Regions from separate parts of the Citrobacter freundii ATCC 8090 genome, predicted to be linked through region 3. Evidence: predicted binding sites of a transcription regulator. Region 3 holds the regulator's gene; each other region holds the start of a gene.
What was found. The regulator CRP, encoded in region 3, controls carbon source genes, mostly activating them, when cyclic AMP is high. The targets are predictions, from matches to a motif close to ATGTGANNNNNNTCACAT.
Positions count from the first base shown of each region.

Region 1: a site for CRP is predicted at 2,274-2,291, ahead of idnO (gluconate 5-dehydrogenase). Genes of this name have one in related genera too.
Region 2: a site for CRP is predicted at 2,802-2,819, ahead of cdd (cytidine deaminase). Genes of this name have one in related genera too.

Region 1 covers NZ_CP049015.1:806,175-811,031, forward strand. Annotated here, with positions in the region: gene sgrR (HTH-type transcriptional regulator SgrR) at 1-323, opposite strand, end outside; gene sgrT (glucose uptake inhibitor SgrT) at 423-551, shown strand; gene G4551_RS03925 (sugar efflux transporter) at 925-2,103, shown strand; gene idnO (gluconate 5-dehydrogenase) at 2,382-3,146, shown strand; gene G4551_RS03935 (MFS transporter) at 3,205-4,488, shown strand; gene idnR (DNA-binding transcriptional regulator IdnR) at 4,571-4,857, shown strand, end outside.
Region 2 covers NZ_CP049015.1:3,199,873-3,204,729, forward strand. Annotated here, with positions in the region: gene mhbT (3-hydroxybenzoate transporter MhbT) at 1-472, opposite strand, end outside; gene G4551_RS15585 (LysR substrate-binding domain-containing protein) at 599-1,507, shown strand; gene G4551_RS15590 (CidA/LrgA family protein) at 1,639-2,037, shown strand; gene G4551_RS15595 (CidB/LrgB family autolysis modulator) at 2,034-2,729, shown strand; gene cdd (cytidine deaminase) at 2,878-3,762, shown strand; gene sanA (outer membrane permeability protein SanA) at 3,897-4,616, shown strand; gene G4551_RS15610 (DUF2542 family protein) at 4,619-4,857, shown strand, end outside.
Region 3 covers NZ_CP049015.1:371,491-376,347, reverse strand. Annotated here, with positions in the region: partial or broken gene G4551_RS01765 (hydrolase) at 1-89, shown strand, start outside; gene G4551_RS01760 (YheU family protein) at 86-304, shown strand; gene G4551_RS01755 (phosphoribulokinase) at 358-1,227, shown strand; gene G4551_RS01750 (OsmC family protein) at 1,326-1,730, opposite strand; gene crp (cAMP-activated global transcriptional regulator CRP) at 2,037-2,669, shown strand; gene G4551_RS01740 (YccS/YhfK family putative transporter) at 2,721-4,808, shown strand; partial or broken gene G4551_RS24015 (hypothetical protein) at 4,801-4,857, opposite strand, start outside.

The DNA of each region.
Region 1 (4,857 bases), 430 kb from region 3:
ACCAGCATTTGCCGTACGGCCGTTTTATCACCGACCAGTTGCACCAGTTGATCGATGCGATCCTGTTCCAGTAGGTCTTCTGCGCGCTGCTGCTGGAGCGCCAGCCCGGTATAGAGGAATGTCAGCCGCGAGCGTTTACCTCGTCCAACTTCAGCTTCCCACGTTAACCAGCCGCGATCTTGCATGGTATTAAGCAGCGTACGCATATGGCGGCGCGAGCAGCTCAGCAGATCCGCCAGCTCGTTGAGCGTCGTGTCTTGCGTTTTGCCGTCACAGCATTGCCACAGACGGATGAACTGTTGTTGCAAACGACCAGAAGACATAAAAGGGGAACTCCTGCGGAAAACTCAGCAATTTTATAATCCCTATATTAAGCCAATAATAGATTCCGATGAAGCGATGAGACAACGAAGGGGTCATCTATGCGTCAGTTCTGGTTGAAGTACTTTACCACGACGGAAAAATCGTCCTGGTTGGCTTGCCTGAGCGCACCGCAGCGCTTAAAGATGCTCGAAGAGCTGATGCAGTGGGAGATGACATCTGACTCCTGAATTGGAAATTGCAGACATCATGTGTGACTGAGTATTGGTGCAGGCTGTATCCTGCCATTATATCTGAGCATCGCTGGTGGCTATTTTTTCACATGGCAAGGCGCGAACAGTGAAATTTGGTGAACCAAATAAGGTGTGAGCAACACAGCTATGTGAAAAAATGGCCCCAGCCCTCCGGGACGCGTGTAAAAAACGCATACTCTGCGTTGTCAGGCTTGGGAATAGATTTCTATACCCAGCGCCCTCCGCCTGGATTATGCGTTTTTTACCCAGCGTCGATGCCAGATATAATGGCAGGATACAGCCTCGTTCACCCGCCAGCAGGTATTATCTGCTGGCTTTTTTCGTTTCAGCTGCGCTTAAAAGGAAAGATATGCTCTGGATTATGACCATGGGACGGCGCCTCAACGGCGTTTACGCGGCATTTATGCTGGTCGCTTTTATGATGGGCGTGGCGGGGGCATTGCAGGCACCCACCCTGAGTCTGTTCCTGAGCCGTGAAGTCGGGGCGCAGCCATTTTGGGTCGGGCTGTTTTACACCGTCAATGCGATTGTCGGGATCGTCGTCAGCCTTGGCCTGGCGAAACGATCCGACAGCCAGGGCGATCGGCGCAAGCTGATCATGTTTTGCTGCCTGATGGCGATTGGCAATGCGCTGCTGTTTGCCTTTAATCGCCACTATCTCACGCTGATCACCTGCGGTGTGCTGCTGGCCTCGCTGGCGAACACCGCCATGCCGCAGCTGTTTGCGCTGGCGCGAGAATATGCTGATAACTCCGCGCGTGAAGTGGTGATGTTTAGCTCGGTGATGCGTGCGCAGCTTTCGTTGGCCTGGGTGATAGGACCGCCACTGGCATTCATGCTGGCGCTGAATTACGGCTTTACGGCGATGTTTTCCATTGCCGCAGGTATTTTTGCCATTAGCCTAGTGCTGATTGCGCTGATACTGCCGTCTGTCGCGCGGGTGGAGCAGCCTGTAGACGTGCCGCTGGAACAGACCGGCGGTTGGCAGGACAAAAATGTGCGTATGTTGTTTATTGCCTCCACGCTGATGTGGACCTGCAACACCATGTACATCATTGATATGCCACTGTGGATAAGTCTTGAACTGGGCTTGCCGGACAAGCTGGCCGGGATCCTGATGGGGACGGCGGCTGGGCTGGAAATTCCGGCGATGATTCTGGCAGGCTATTACGTGAAGCGCTTTGGTAAACGGCGAATGATGATCGCGGCCGTAGCGGCAGGCGTGCTGTTTTATATTGGTTTGATCTTCTTTCACAGCCGTATGGCGCTGCTGGTGCTGCAACTGTTTAACGCGGTATTTATCGGTATTATCGCCGGGATAGGCATGCTGTGGTTTCAGGATCTGATGCCTGGACGTGCGGGGTCAGCGACCACATTATTTACCAACAGTATTTCAACGGGAGTCATTCTGGCAGGGGTGATTCAGGGGGCAGTTGCGCAAAGCTATGGTCACTATGCCGTCTATTGGGTGATTGCGGTGATTTCGGTGGTTACGCTGTGGATGACCGGGCGGGTGAAGGACGTTTAGTCCGGCGCAGTCCTGGCGTCGTAGTGCCCGGCCTGGCGATATTTTGCATTAGTTTTTGTCGTTTTTGTCGGCCGGATAAGGCGTTTACGCCGCCATCCGGCAACCTGTCCCTACGGCCTGAACGCGTTACGCTTATCAGGCCTATCCTTCTTTTTTTATCTTGCACGTAAATGTAACGTTGATCACATAACGATCATTTTCCTCTTCCTGGATCTTCTTTTTTCTACTGTTACGCGTATACAGTTACGCGTAACAGTTATCAAAAAAGGAGTTTTTTCATGAAAAACCTATTCGACCTGACCGGTAAACGCGCGCTGATTACCGGTTCCGCTCAGGGCATTGGTAACCTGCTGGCCAGCGGTCTGGCGGCGCACGGTGCTGAGATTGTTATTAACGACATTACCCAGCAGCGGGCGCAGGCGGCGGCGGACAAACTGGTGGCCGAAGGCTATCGCGCTGTTGGCTATGGATTTGATGTTACCAGCGGGGAAGAGGTGGCGTGCGCCATCGCGCAAATTGAAAAGGACGTTGGGGCCATTGATATTTTAATTAACAACGCCGGAATCCAGCGTCGTTATCCCTTCACCGAATTCCCGGAGACTGAATGGGACAAAGTGATTGATGTAAACCAGAAATCGGTCTTTCTGGTATCACAGCAGGTTTCCCGCTACATGGTGCAACGCCGCCGCGGGAAGATTATTAATATCTGCTCAATGCAAAGTGAATTAGGTCGTAAAACCATTACCCCCTACGCGGCGTCAAAAGGCGCGGTCAAAATGTTAACCCGTGGCATGTGCGTGGAACTGGCGGAATACAATATTCAGGTCAACGGTATTGCTCCCGGCTATTTCGCTACCGACATGACCACCGCGCTGGTTAACGATGAAGCATTCTCCGCCTGGCTGTTCCAGCGCACGCCCGCTGCTCGCTGGGGTAACCCGGAAGAGTTGATCGGCGCGGCGGTTTATCTCGCTGCGCCCGCCTCTGACTTTGTGAATGGGCATCTTCTGTTTGTCGATGGCGGCATGCTGGCCGCTGTTTGATCGCTAACGAGGCCGCGGGAAGCAACCTCATCCTTTAATGATAATCCAAGGAGTGAGTATGAATATGCTCGCAAAACTGCCAGCGCGTCGCTGGTGGTATTTAATGCCGATTATTTTTATTACCTACAGCTTAGCTTATCTCGACCGCGCCAATTACGGCTTTGCCGCTGCCGCTGGTATCGAACACGATTTAGGGATCACCCAGGGCACGGCCTCGCTGATTGGCGCGCTCTTTTTCCTGGGATATTTCTTTTTCCAGGTGCCTGGCGCCATGTATGCCGTTAAACATAGCGTCCGTAAAATGATTTTTTACAGCCTGATCCTCTGGGGGCTTTGTGCCGCGGCGACCGGCTTTGTCAGCAATATCCCAACGCTGATGGCGATCCGCTTTATTCTCGGCATCGTCGAAGCGGCGGTGATGCCCGCGATGCTGATTTATATCAGCAACTGGTTTACCAAAACTGAACGCTCGCGCGCCAACACCTTTTTAATTCTCGGTAACCCGGTCACAGTGCTGTGGATGTCGATTGTCTCTGGCTACCTGATTGAAGCCTGGGGCTGGCGCGAAATGTTTATCATTGAAGGTATTCCTGCGGTGATCTGGGCTTTCTGCTGGGTGATTCTGGTGCGCGACAAACCGGCGGATGCGGGTTGGTTGAGCGAGCAGGAGAAGCAGGCGTTACAGCAGGCGATGGACCGCGAGCAGCGGGACATCAAACCGATGCGCAACTACGGTGAAGCGATGCGTTCACGCAGCGTCATTATGCTTTGCGCGGTGCATGCGCTGTGGAGCATCGGGGTGTATGGCTTCATGATGTGGATGCCGTCGATTCTGAAAAACGCGGCGCAGATGGATATTGTGGCGGTGGGCTGGCTGGCGGCAGTGCCGTATCTGGCGGCGATCTGCCTGATGCTGACGGTTTCCTGGCTGTCCGATAAATACCAGAACCGTAAGCTGTTTATCTGGCCGCTGCTGCTGATTGCTGCCATTGCGTTCTTTGCCTCGTGGATGCTGGGCAACCAGTCCTTCTGGCTCTCTTACGCGCTGCTGGTCGTGGCCGCCGCCTGTATGTATGCGCCTTACGGACCGTTCTTTGCGCTGATCCCCGAACTGCTGCCGCGCAACGTCTCCGGCGTGTCGATGGGAATGATCAACAGTTTTGGCGCGTTAGGGGCATTCCTCGGCGCGTGGCTGGTGGGTTACCTCAACGGCGTGACCGGCGGGCCGGGCGTCTCCTACACCTTCATGGCGATTGCTCTGCTGTCATCGGTGGTGCTGATGTACTGCGTTCGTGCGCAAAATGAAACCACGTCGCCGTCGGCTGAGATGGTAACGCGTTAAGGTTGAGCGAGGAGTGCAGTCGCTAACCGGCTGTGATAAGGTTCTCTGCGAGCATAATGGGATGTTGGTCGTAGAGAACCTCATGAAAAACAATCGGATGACATTACAGGATATCGCTAATCTGGCCGGTCTGAATAAGATGACGGTCAGCCGTTATCTGCGTAACCCGAATCAGGTGTCGCAACGCAGCCGTGAATTGATTTCGAAAGTGATGGAAGAGAACAACTACATTCCTAACCGCGCGCCGGAAATATTGCTCAATGCGCGCAGTAAAACCATCGGCGTGTTGATCCCTTCTTTTCGTAACCAGATTTTTGCCGACGTGCTGGCGGGAATTGAATCCGTCACCTCGGCTTGCCAGTACCAGAC
Region 2 (4,857 bases), 2.1 Mb from region 3:
CCAGGGTAAATCCACAAAACATCATAGTCACCAGCGCGCCACGCCGCCGCGCTGGCAGGTACTCTGACGTCATGGTGATGGTATTTGGCATCGCGCCGCCCAAACCTAACCCGGTAAGAAAGCGCAAAATAACCAGCGTTTGTAGATCGGGAGAAAAAGCCGAAATCAGGCTCAGGGCGCCGAACAGCGCCACGCAGAGTTCAATCACCCGTTTACGGCCAAAACGGTCAGACAATGGGCCGCAGAGCAATGCGCCAGCGGTTAGCCCCAACAGGCCTGCGCCAAACAACGGCGCCAGATCGCCGGCAGTCAGCTGCCAGTGAGTACGAATGTCGGGAGCGATAAAGCCAATAGCTGCGGTATCAAATCCGTCAAGCATGACGACCAGAAAACAGCAAATGATAACGCGCCACTGGGTCTTACCGACGGGAGCGGAATCGATCAGTGCTTGTAGATCACGTTGATGAGTCATAGTGAATGCCTCAGTGCAGGTAGAGTAGATGTCTGTTTTGTTTTGGGTATGTTGCGACTTTGTATGTTTGGAGATGAAATGTACAATGGCTTTTCATGCAGAGGCATAACCTGGAGGTTATAGCAAATGGCAAATTGGGCGCAGAAACTTAAGTTGCAACACCTGCAAACGCTTATCGCGCTGGGCGAACAGGGAAACCTGACTCACGTCGCACGGATGATGAATATCACCCAGCCAGCGTTGTCAAAATGGTTATCACAGCTCGAAGATGAGATTGGCATCACCCTCTTTGAACGTCACAGCAAAGGCTTGCGTCCTTCCGAAGGCGGCAAGCTGTTACTGCAGCATGCCCAACGCCTGCTCAATGATATGGAACGTTCGCAATATGAAATCGCCCGTTTTAAGCAAGGCGGCCTGGTGGGAAGTCTGAAGATTGGCTGCTCACCCGTAGCGACCGACTGCGTTTCACTGGCAATACTGGGTTTGCTCAAAGAGTTGCCAACCCTGAACCTTAATATCGAAGAGAAAGTGATGACCCCGCTGCTGCACGATCTGCTCGCGGGTTCGGTGGATGTCGTCGTCGGTCGCGTCGGTGGCCGGGCGCTTCAGTTGCCGCTCAATTACCAGGTGCTGTATACCGAGCCGGTCTGTTTCGTCGCCCGTCCCGATCATCCCTTGGCAAAATATCCCTTGCTCACCTGGCACGATCTGGCGAACTGGCGCTGGATTGTCTGGCCGACAGGAACCCCTATCCGGATAAGCATTGATAATGCGCTGGTTGATAACGGCGTCATGTTGCCGGAAAACATCATTGAATCGGCGTCGATCAACGTCAGTACCAACCTGCTGCAAAGTAGCGATATGATCTCTATTCTTTCTTTGCGTCTGGCACAACGGTATGCCGCCCAGGGACAGCTGGCTATTCTGAATCTGCCGAAGATTGAACAAAAAGGCAGCGTCGGCGTATTCTGGCGCAACAACGAAACACCTACTACCGCCCTGAATCGTTTTTTGTATTATCTGGCACAGGCTTAGCGCGGAGAGTTAGGGCCATCGCCCGATGTTCCAGATATCTATTTCCTCTATGCTTAGAATTCATGATGTGATCGGTAGCACGTTTTTAAGTTTAATTGTATGATGAATCAGTCTCGTCAAGGGTTTCAACTATGAGCAAAGCACTGAACGTTATCTGGCAATATTTGCGCGCATTCGTCCTGATTTATGCCTGCCTCTACGCAGGTATTTTTCTTGCGTCGCTACTTCCTATCACCATTCCGGGCAGCATTATCGGCATGCTGATTCTGTTTGTCTTACTGGCTTTGCAGGTGTTACCGGCAAAATGGGTTAACCCTGGCTGCTACGTGCTGATTCGTTATATGGCCCTGCTGTTTGTCCCGATTGGCGTGGGGATCATGCAGTACTTTGACCTGCTCCGCGCACAATTTGGTCCGGTAGTGGTGTCCTGTACCATCAGTACGCTGGTCGTTTTCCTGGTGGTGAGCTGGAGCTCGCACATTGTGCACGGTGAACGCAAAATCGTTGGGCAAAAAGGGTCTAAAGAATGATGTCGTATATCTGGTGGTCGTTACCTCTTACGCTGGCGGTATTTTTTGGCGCACGTAAGCTGGCTGCACGATTTAAAATGCCGCTATTGAACCCGCTGCTGGTTGCCATGGTGGTGATTATTCCCATTCTGCTGCTGACCGGCATTCCCTACGATCACTATTTCAAAGGCAGCGAAGTACTGAACGATTTACTGCAACCTGCCGTGGTCGCGCTGGCCTATCCGTTATACGAACAGTTGCACCAAATTCGCGCCCGCTGGAAATCAATCATTGCTATCTGTTTTGCCGGGAGCGTTGTGGCGATGGTAACAGGTACAACAATCGCTTTGTTGATGGGCGCATCACCGCAAATTGCCGCGTCTATCATGCCAAAATCGGTCACCACGCCTATCGCTATGGCCGTGGGAGGCAGTATTGGCGGCATTCCGGCTATCAGCGCCGTATGCGTTATTTTTGTCGGTATCCTCGGGGCAGTATTTGGTCATACGTTGCTTAATGCGATGCGCATTCGCACCAAGGCCGCTCGGGGGCTGGCAATGGGCACCGCGTCGCACGCCCTGGGTACCGCACGCTGTGCAGAACTGGACTACCAGGAAGGCGCGTTTAGTTCTCTGGCGCTGGTTATTTGCGGCATTATCACCTCGTTGGTTGCCCCATTCCTGTTCCCGATTATTCTGGCGGTGGTGGGTTAACCTTCATTTTTTAGCTATTTATTTGCGATGCGTTGCACATTTTTCATTTAAGTTTCATAAGTTGCATACGTAATGGGATTTAGATCACATATAAAGCCATAACAGGTCCGTAAACTACGATTCCATTACATTGTTATGAGGCATCGCCATGCATCCACGTTTTCAAACTGCTTTTGCCCAACTCGCGGATAACTTGCAATCAGCCCTGGCCCCTGTTCTGGCGGATGCGCATTTCCCCGCCATGCTGACTGCTGAGCAGGTCTCTTTGCTGAAACGCGAATCGGGACTGGACGAAGACGCGCTGGCATTCGCTCTGCTGCCGCTGGCTGCGGCCTGCGCACGTACTCCACTGTCCAATTTCAACGTTGGGGCTATTTCTCGCGGCATCAGCGGCAACTGGTACTTCGGTGGGAACATGGAGTTCCTGGGCGCGACCATGCAGCAAACTGTTCATGCCGAGCAAAGCGCTATCAGCCACGCCTGGCTGCGCGGTGAAAAAGGGCTCGCCGCCATCACCGTCAACTACACGCCGTGCGGCCACTGTCGCCAGTTTATGAACGAACTAAACAGCGGACTGGATTTACGTATTCATCTGCCGGGACGTGCGCCACACGTACTACGCGATTATCTGCCAGATGCCTTCGGCCCGAAGGATCTGGAGATTAAAACGCTGCTGATGGACGATCAGGATCACGGCTTCGCACTGCAGGGCGATGCGTTGACCCAGGCAGCAATCACCGCTGCCAATAGATGTCATATGCCGTACAGCAAATCCCCAAGCGGCGTGGCACTGGAGTGTAAAGATGGTCGTATTTTTAGCGGCAGCTATGCTGAAAATGCCGCTTTTAACCCAACCCTGCCACCACTGCAAGGCGCGTTGAACCTGTTGAATCTGAACGGTTATGATTATCCAGATATCCAACGCGCCGTGCTGGCTGAAAAAGCCGATGCGCCGTTAATTCAGTGGGATGCGACATCTGCCACGCTGAAAGCACTGGGCTGCGACAATATAGAGCGCGTGCTACTCGACTAAGTCGTGTTGCCCGATGGCGTAACGTCATCGGGCAACAGTGACTAAAATCCCCTCAATCAGATTACTGTTTCTTGCGCTACGTCTTCCGGTACAGTAGCCTGATTGAAATTCCATCCAAATAACGAGTTTTCTGCATGTTAAAGCGCGTGTTTTACAGCCTGTTAGTCCTGCTGGGCTTGCTGCTTTTGACTGTGCTTGGACTCGATCGGTGGATGAGCTGGAAGACTGCTCCCTACATTTACGACGAACTGCAGGATTTACCCTACCGCCAGGTAGGAGTGGTTCTGGGCACGGCGAAGTATTACCGCACCGGCGTCATCAATCAGTATTACCGCTACCGCATTCAGGGCGCATTGAACGCCTATAACAGCGGGAAGGTAAACTATCTGCTGTTAAGCGGCGACAACGCGCAGCAAAGCTACAACGAACCCATGACGATGCGTAAAGATCTGATTGCCGCAGGCGTCGATCCCGCTGACATCGTGCTTGATTACGCCGGGTTCCGAACGCTCGACTCCATCGTGCGTACCCGTAAGGTGTTCGATACCAACGATTTCATCATTATTACCCAGCGATTCCACTGTGAGCGTGCCTTGTTTATTGCGCTCCATATGGGTATCCAGGCCCAGTGCTACGCCGTACCTTCGCCAAAAGATATGCTCACCGTGCGGGTACGTGAATTTGGCGCCCGTTTTGGCGCACTTGCCGATCTCTACATTTTTAAACGTGAACCCCGCTTTTTAGGCCCACTGGTCCCTATCCCTACCATGCATCAGGTACCGGACGATGCACAGGGATATCCGGCAGTCACGCCTGAACAACTGCTCGAATTACAAAAGAAACAAGGAAAATAAGCATGGATGTACAAACCCTTTTCGTCGTGTTGGCCTTTCTGCTCATTCCCGTGTTTTGTTTTCGTGAAGCCTGGAAAGGCTGGCGCTCGGGAGCCGTAGATAAAATTAAAAAGAATGCGCGCGAACCGGTTTTCGCTTATCGCAATCAAGAGCCGCTGCAATTTTGGTCTTACGTACTGGTTTATGCTGGATGCGGGTGCTTATCCTTCGGTATGGTTATTTACTTAGTTTTTTATCGATA
Region 3 (4,857 bases):
TTATTGGTGGCACAGTGCGCCGTCCTGAGATGTGGCTGGAATCAAGAATCCCGGACTGGCTGACAACGTATCTGGAGGCGTCATCATGATTATCCCATGGCAAGATATCTCTCCGGACGCGCTGGACAATCTGATTGAAAGCTTTGTCTTGCGTGAAGGCACCGATTACGGTGAACATGAACGCTCGCTCGAACAAAAAGTCGCCGACGTCAAACGCCAACTACAATCAGGTGAAGCCGTGCTGGTGTGGTCCGAACTGCATGAAACGGTCAACATTATGCCGAGGAAGCAGATTCACGAGTAATCCGTAGCCGCCGGCCGACTTTACTATAATTACAACCATTTCATGGAGTTGTTATGTCTGCCAAACATCCGGTGATTGCGGTAACAGGATCCAGCGGCGCGGGGACCACCACCACCAGCCTCGCGTTTCGTAAAATTTTCGCGCAGTTAAACCTGCGCGCCGCCGAGGTGGAAGGTGACAGTTTTCACCGCTATACCCGTCCGGAAATGGACATGGCGATTCGCAAAGCACGCGATGCTGGGCGGCATATCAGCTATTTCGGCCCCGAAGCTAACGACTTTGGTCTGCTGGAGCAAACCTTCATTGAATACGGCCAGACGGGCAAAGGTCAGTCGCGTAAATACCTGCACACCTACGATGAGGCCGTACCGTGGAATCAGGTTCCGGGGACATTTACGCCCTGGCAGCCGCTGCCTGAACCGACGGATGTCCTGTTCTATGAGGGACTTCACGGCGGCGTTGTCACCCCTCAGCAAAATGTGGCCCGGCATGTCGATCTGCTGGTTGGCGTGGTGCCGATCGTGAACCTGGAGTGGATCCAGAAGCTGACCCGCGATACCAGCGAGCGTGGACACTCGCGTGAAGCGGTGATGGACTCGGTGGTGCGCTCAATGGACGATTACATCAATTACATCACACCACAGTTTTCCCGTACGCATATCAACTTCCAACGCGTACCAACCGTCGATACCTCTAATCCCTTTGCCGCCAAGAGCATTCCGTCACTCGATGAAAGCTTTGTCGTGATTCATTTTCGTAATCTGGAAGGGATCGACTTCCCGTGGCTGCTGGCCATGCTGCAGGGCTCATTCATTTCTCATATCAATACGTTGGTCGTACCGGGCGGAAAAATGGGTCTGGCGATGGAATTGATTATGCTGCCGCTGGTGCAGCGACTGATGGAAGGCAAAAAGATAGAGTGATATGTGGAAAGCGCCCGATGGCGCTTCGCTTATCGGGCCTACGACTCAACATCACCCTATAGGCCGGATAAGGCAACGCCGCCATCCGGCATCAGCAATTACGCGGCAACCACTTCATAGGAGTGGGTAATATTCACCGCCTTTTCCAGCATCAGCGCCACGGAGCAATATTTTTCCGCCGAAAGATCGACCGCACGTGCGACGGACGCATCTTTCAGATCGTTACCCGTTACGATGAAATGCAGGTTGATATGGGTAAACAGGCGCGGCGCTTCATCACGACGCTCGGAGGTCAGCTTCACTTCGCAGTTGGTCACATCCTGACGACCCTTTTGCAGGATCGACACCACATCAATTGCGCTGCAACCACCCGCAGCCATTAAGACCATTTCCATCGGGCTCGGCGCTTTATCACCGGAGTTACCGTCCATCAAAATCTGGTGGCCAGAAGCGGACTCACCGAGGAAGGTCAGCCCTTCGACCCACTTAACACGTGCTTGCATATTTTATTACTCCGATGCATCAATTTTCCTGACAGATTACGCGCACACAACAAATCTCGCAACGGAAGGCGACCTGCGTCATGCTGAAGCGAGACACCAGGAGACACACGGCGAAAGCTATGCTAAAACAGTCGGGATGCTACAGTAATACATTGACGTACTGCATGTATGCAGAGGACATCACATTACAGGCCGTCGCACGTATTGACAGCCCCCTTCCCAGGTAGCGGGAAGCACATTTTTGCAAACCCAGAGACAGGATGTTTTTTGGCTCTGGAGACAGCTTATAACAGAGGATAACCGCGCATGGTGCTTGGCAAACCGCAAACAGACCCGACTCTCGAATGGTTCTTGTCTCATTGCCATATTCATAAGTACCCATCGAAGAGCACGCTGATTCACCAGGGTGAAAAAGCGGAAACGTTGTACTACATCGTTAAAGGCTCAGTGGCAGTGCTGATCAAAGATGAAGAAGGGAAAGAAATGATCCTTTCTTATCTGAATCAGGGCGATTTTATTGGTGAATTAGGCCTCTTCGAAGAAGGTCAGGAACGCAGCGCCTGGGTCCGTGCTAAAACTGCATGTGAAGTCGCTGAAATTTCCTACAAAAAATTTCGCCAATTAATCCAGGTCAATCCAGATATTCTGATGCGCCTGTCCTCTCAGATGGCTCGCCGTCTGCAGGTCACGTCTGAAAAAGTGGGCAACCTTGCCTTCCTCGACGTTACCGGTCGTATCGTGCAGACTCTGCTGAATCTGGCGAAACAGCCTGATGCGATGACCCACCCGGACGGCATGCAGATTAAAATCACCCGTCAGGAAATCGGCCAGATCGTTGGCTGCTCCCGTGAGACCGTCGGTCGTATTCTGAAGATGCTGGAAGATCAGAACCTGATCTCCGCACACGGTAAGACCATCGTCGTCTACGGCACACGTTAACCCCATCGAAGTGGCGCGTTACCCCGTAATGCGCCACTTTTGTTTGCTCCGATGTGGCGAAGACTGATATACCACCCAGAGATCAACTACGCACTACGACAAACGCTGGTGCTATGTTTACCTGTGGCCGTCGGCCTGATCATCGGTCAGCTTCATCTGGGACTCCTCTTTTCCCTCGTCCCTGCCTGCTGCAATATTGCCGGTCTTGATACCCCGCATAAGCGCTTTTTCAAACGCTTAGTGATTGGCGCGTCTTTGTTTGCCGGATGCAGTCTGATCATGCAATTACTGCTGGCACAGACTATACCGCTGCCACTGATCCTCACCGGCCTGACGCTGATTCTTGGTGTAACCGCAGAATTAGGCCCTCTGCATGCGCGACTACTACCAGCCTCGCTTATCGCGGCAATTTTCACACTCAGTCTGGCAGGTAACATGCCCGTCTGGGAGCCGCTGCTAATCTACGCGCTGGGCACATTGTGGTATGGCCTGTTCAACTGGTTCTGGTTCTGGATGTGGCGCGAGCAGCCGCTGCGTGAGTCGCTCAGCTTGTTGTACCGCGAATTAGCCGATTACTGTGAGGCCAAGTACAGCATGCTGACTCAGCATGCCGACCCAGAAAAAGCGCTGCCTCCCCTGTTGGTGCGCCAGCAAAAAGCGGTGGATTTAATTACCCAGTGCTATCAGCAAATGCATATGCTGTCGGCGCATCGCAACAACGATTATAAGCGCCTGCTACGTGCCTTTCAGGAGGCGCTCGATTTACAGGAACATATTTCCGTTAGCCTCCACCAGCCGGAAGAGGTGCAAAAGCTGGTCGAACGTAGCCACGCCGAACAAGTGATTCGCTGGAATGCGCGCACCGTTGCCGAACGCCTTCGCGTACTGGCCGATGATATTTTGTATCACCGCTTACCGACCCGTTTCTCAATGGAAAAGCAGATTGGCACGCTGGAGAAAATCGCCAACCAGCATCCGGACAATCCGGTAGGTCAATTTTGCTACTGGCACTTCAGCCGTATTGCCCGTGTGCTACGCACCCAGCGACCACTGTATGCCCGTGATTTAATGGCTGACAAGCAGCGTCGGCTGCCGCTGATCCCTGCCCTGAAAAGCTATTTGTCGTTGAAATCCCCTGCGCTGCGTAATGCCGGACGCATCAGCGTCATGTTGAGCATTGCCAGCCTGATGGGCAGCGCCTTACACCTGCCAAAACCTTACTGGATTTTGATGACAATCCTGTTCGTCACGCAAAATGGCTACGGGGCAACCCGGGTACGTATTTTACACCGTTCAGTAGGGACGCTCGTCGGCCTGGTGATCGCTGGCGTCACGCTGCACTTTCATATCCAGGAAGGTTACACGCTGGCAGGCATGCTGCTGATAACCCTGGTGAGTTATCTGACCATCCGCAAAAACTACGGCTGGGCTACCGTCGGCTTTACGGTCACCGCGGTATATACCCTGCAACTGCTGACGCTGAACGGGGAACAGTTTATCGTGCCGCGGTTTATCGATACGATCACTGGCTGCCTGATCGCTTTTGGCGGGATGCTCTGGCTGTGGCCGCAGTGGCAGAGCGGTTTGCTGCGTAAAAACGCCCACGATGCGTTAGAAGCCGATCAGGAGGCCATTCGCCTGATTCTTAGCAACGATCCCCAGGCCACACCGCTGGCGTATCAACGCATGCGGGTCAACCAGGCGCATAACACGCTGTTCAACTCACTTAACCAGGCGATGCAGGAACCTGGGTTCAACTCGCACTATCTGGCGGACATGAAACTGTGGGTTACGCATAGTCAGTTCATCGTCGAACACATCAACGCAATGACTACGCTGGCAAGGGAACATACGATGCTGACGCCGGATTTGGCGCAGCGTTATCTGGAGTCCTGTGAAATTGCGATCCAGCGCTGTCAGCAGCGGCTGGAATATGACGGACCCGGAAGCTCCGGCGATGTGAATATTCTTGAGGCGCCAGAGATGCTGTCCCATGGGCCTTTAAGCACCCTTGAGCAGCATCTGCAGCGGGTTTTGGGGCATCTGAACACCATGCATACCATTTCGTCGGTAGCATGGCGTCAGCGACCGCACCATGGGATCTGGCTGAGCCGCCGGTTGCGGGATATGAAAGGTTAAGAGAATTGCCGGATGGCGGCGTAAACGCCTTATCCGGCCTACAGAGTAA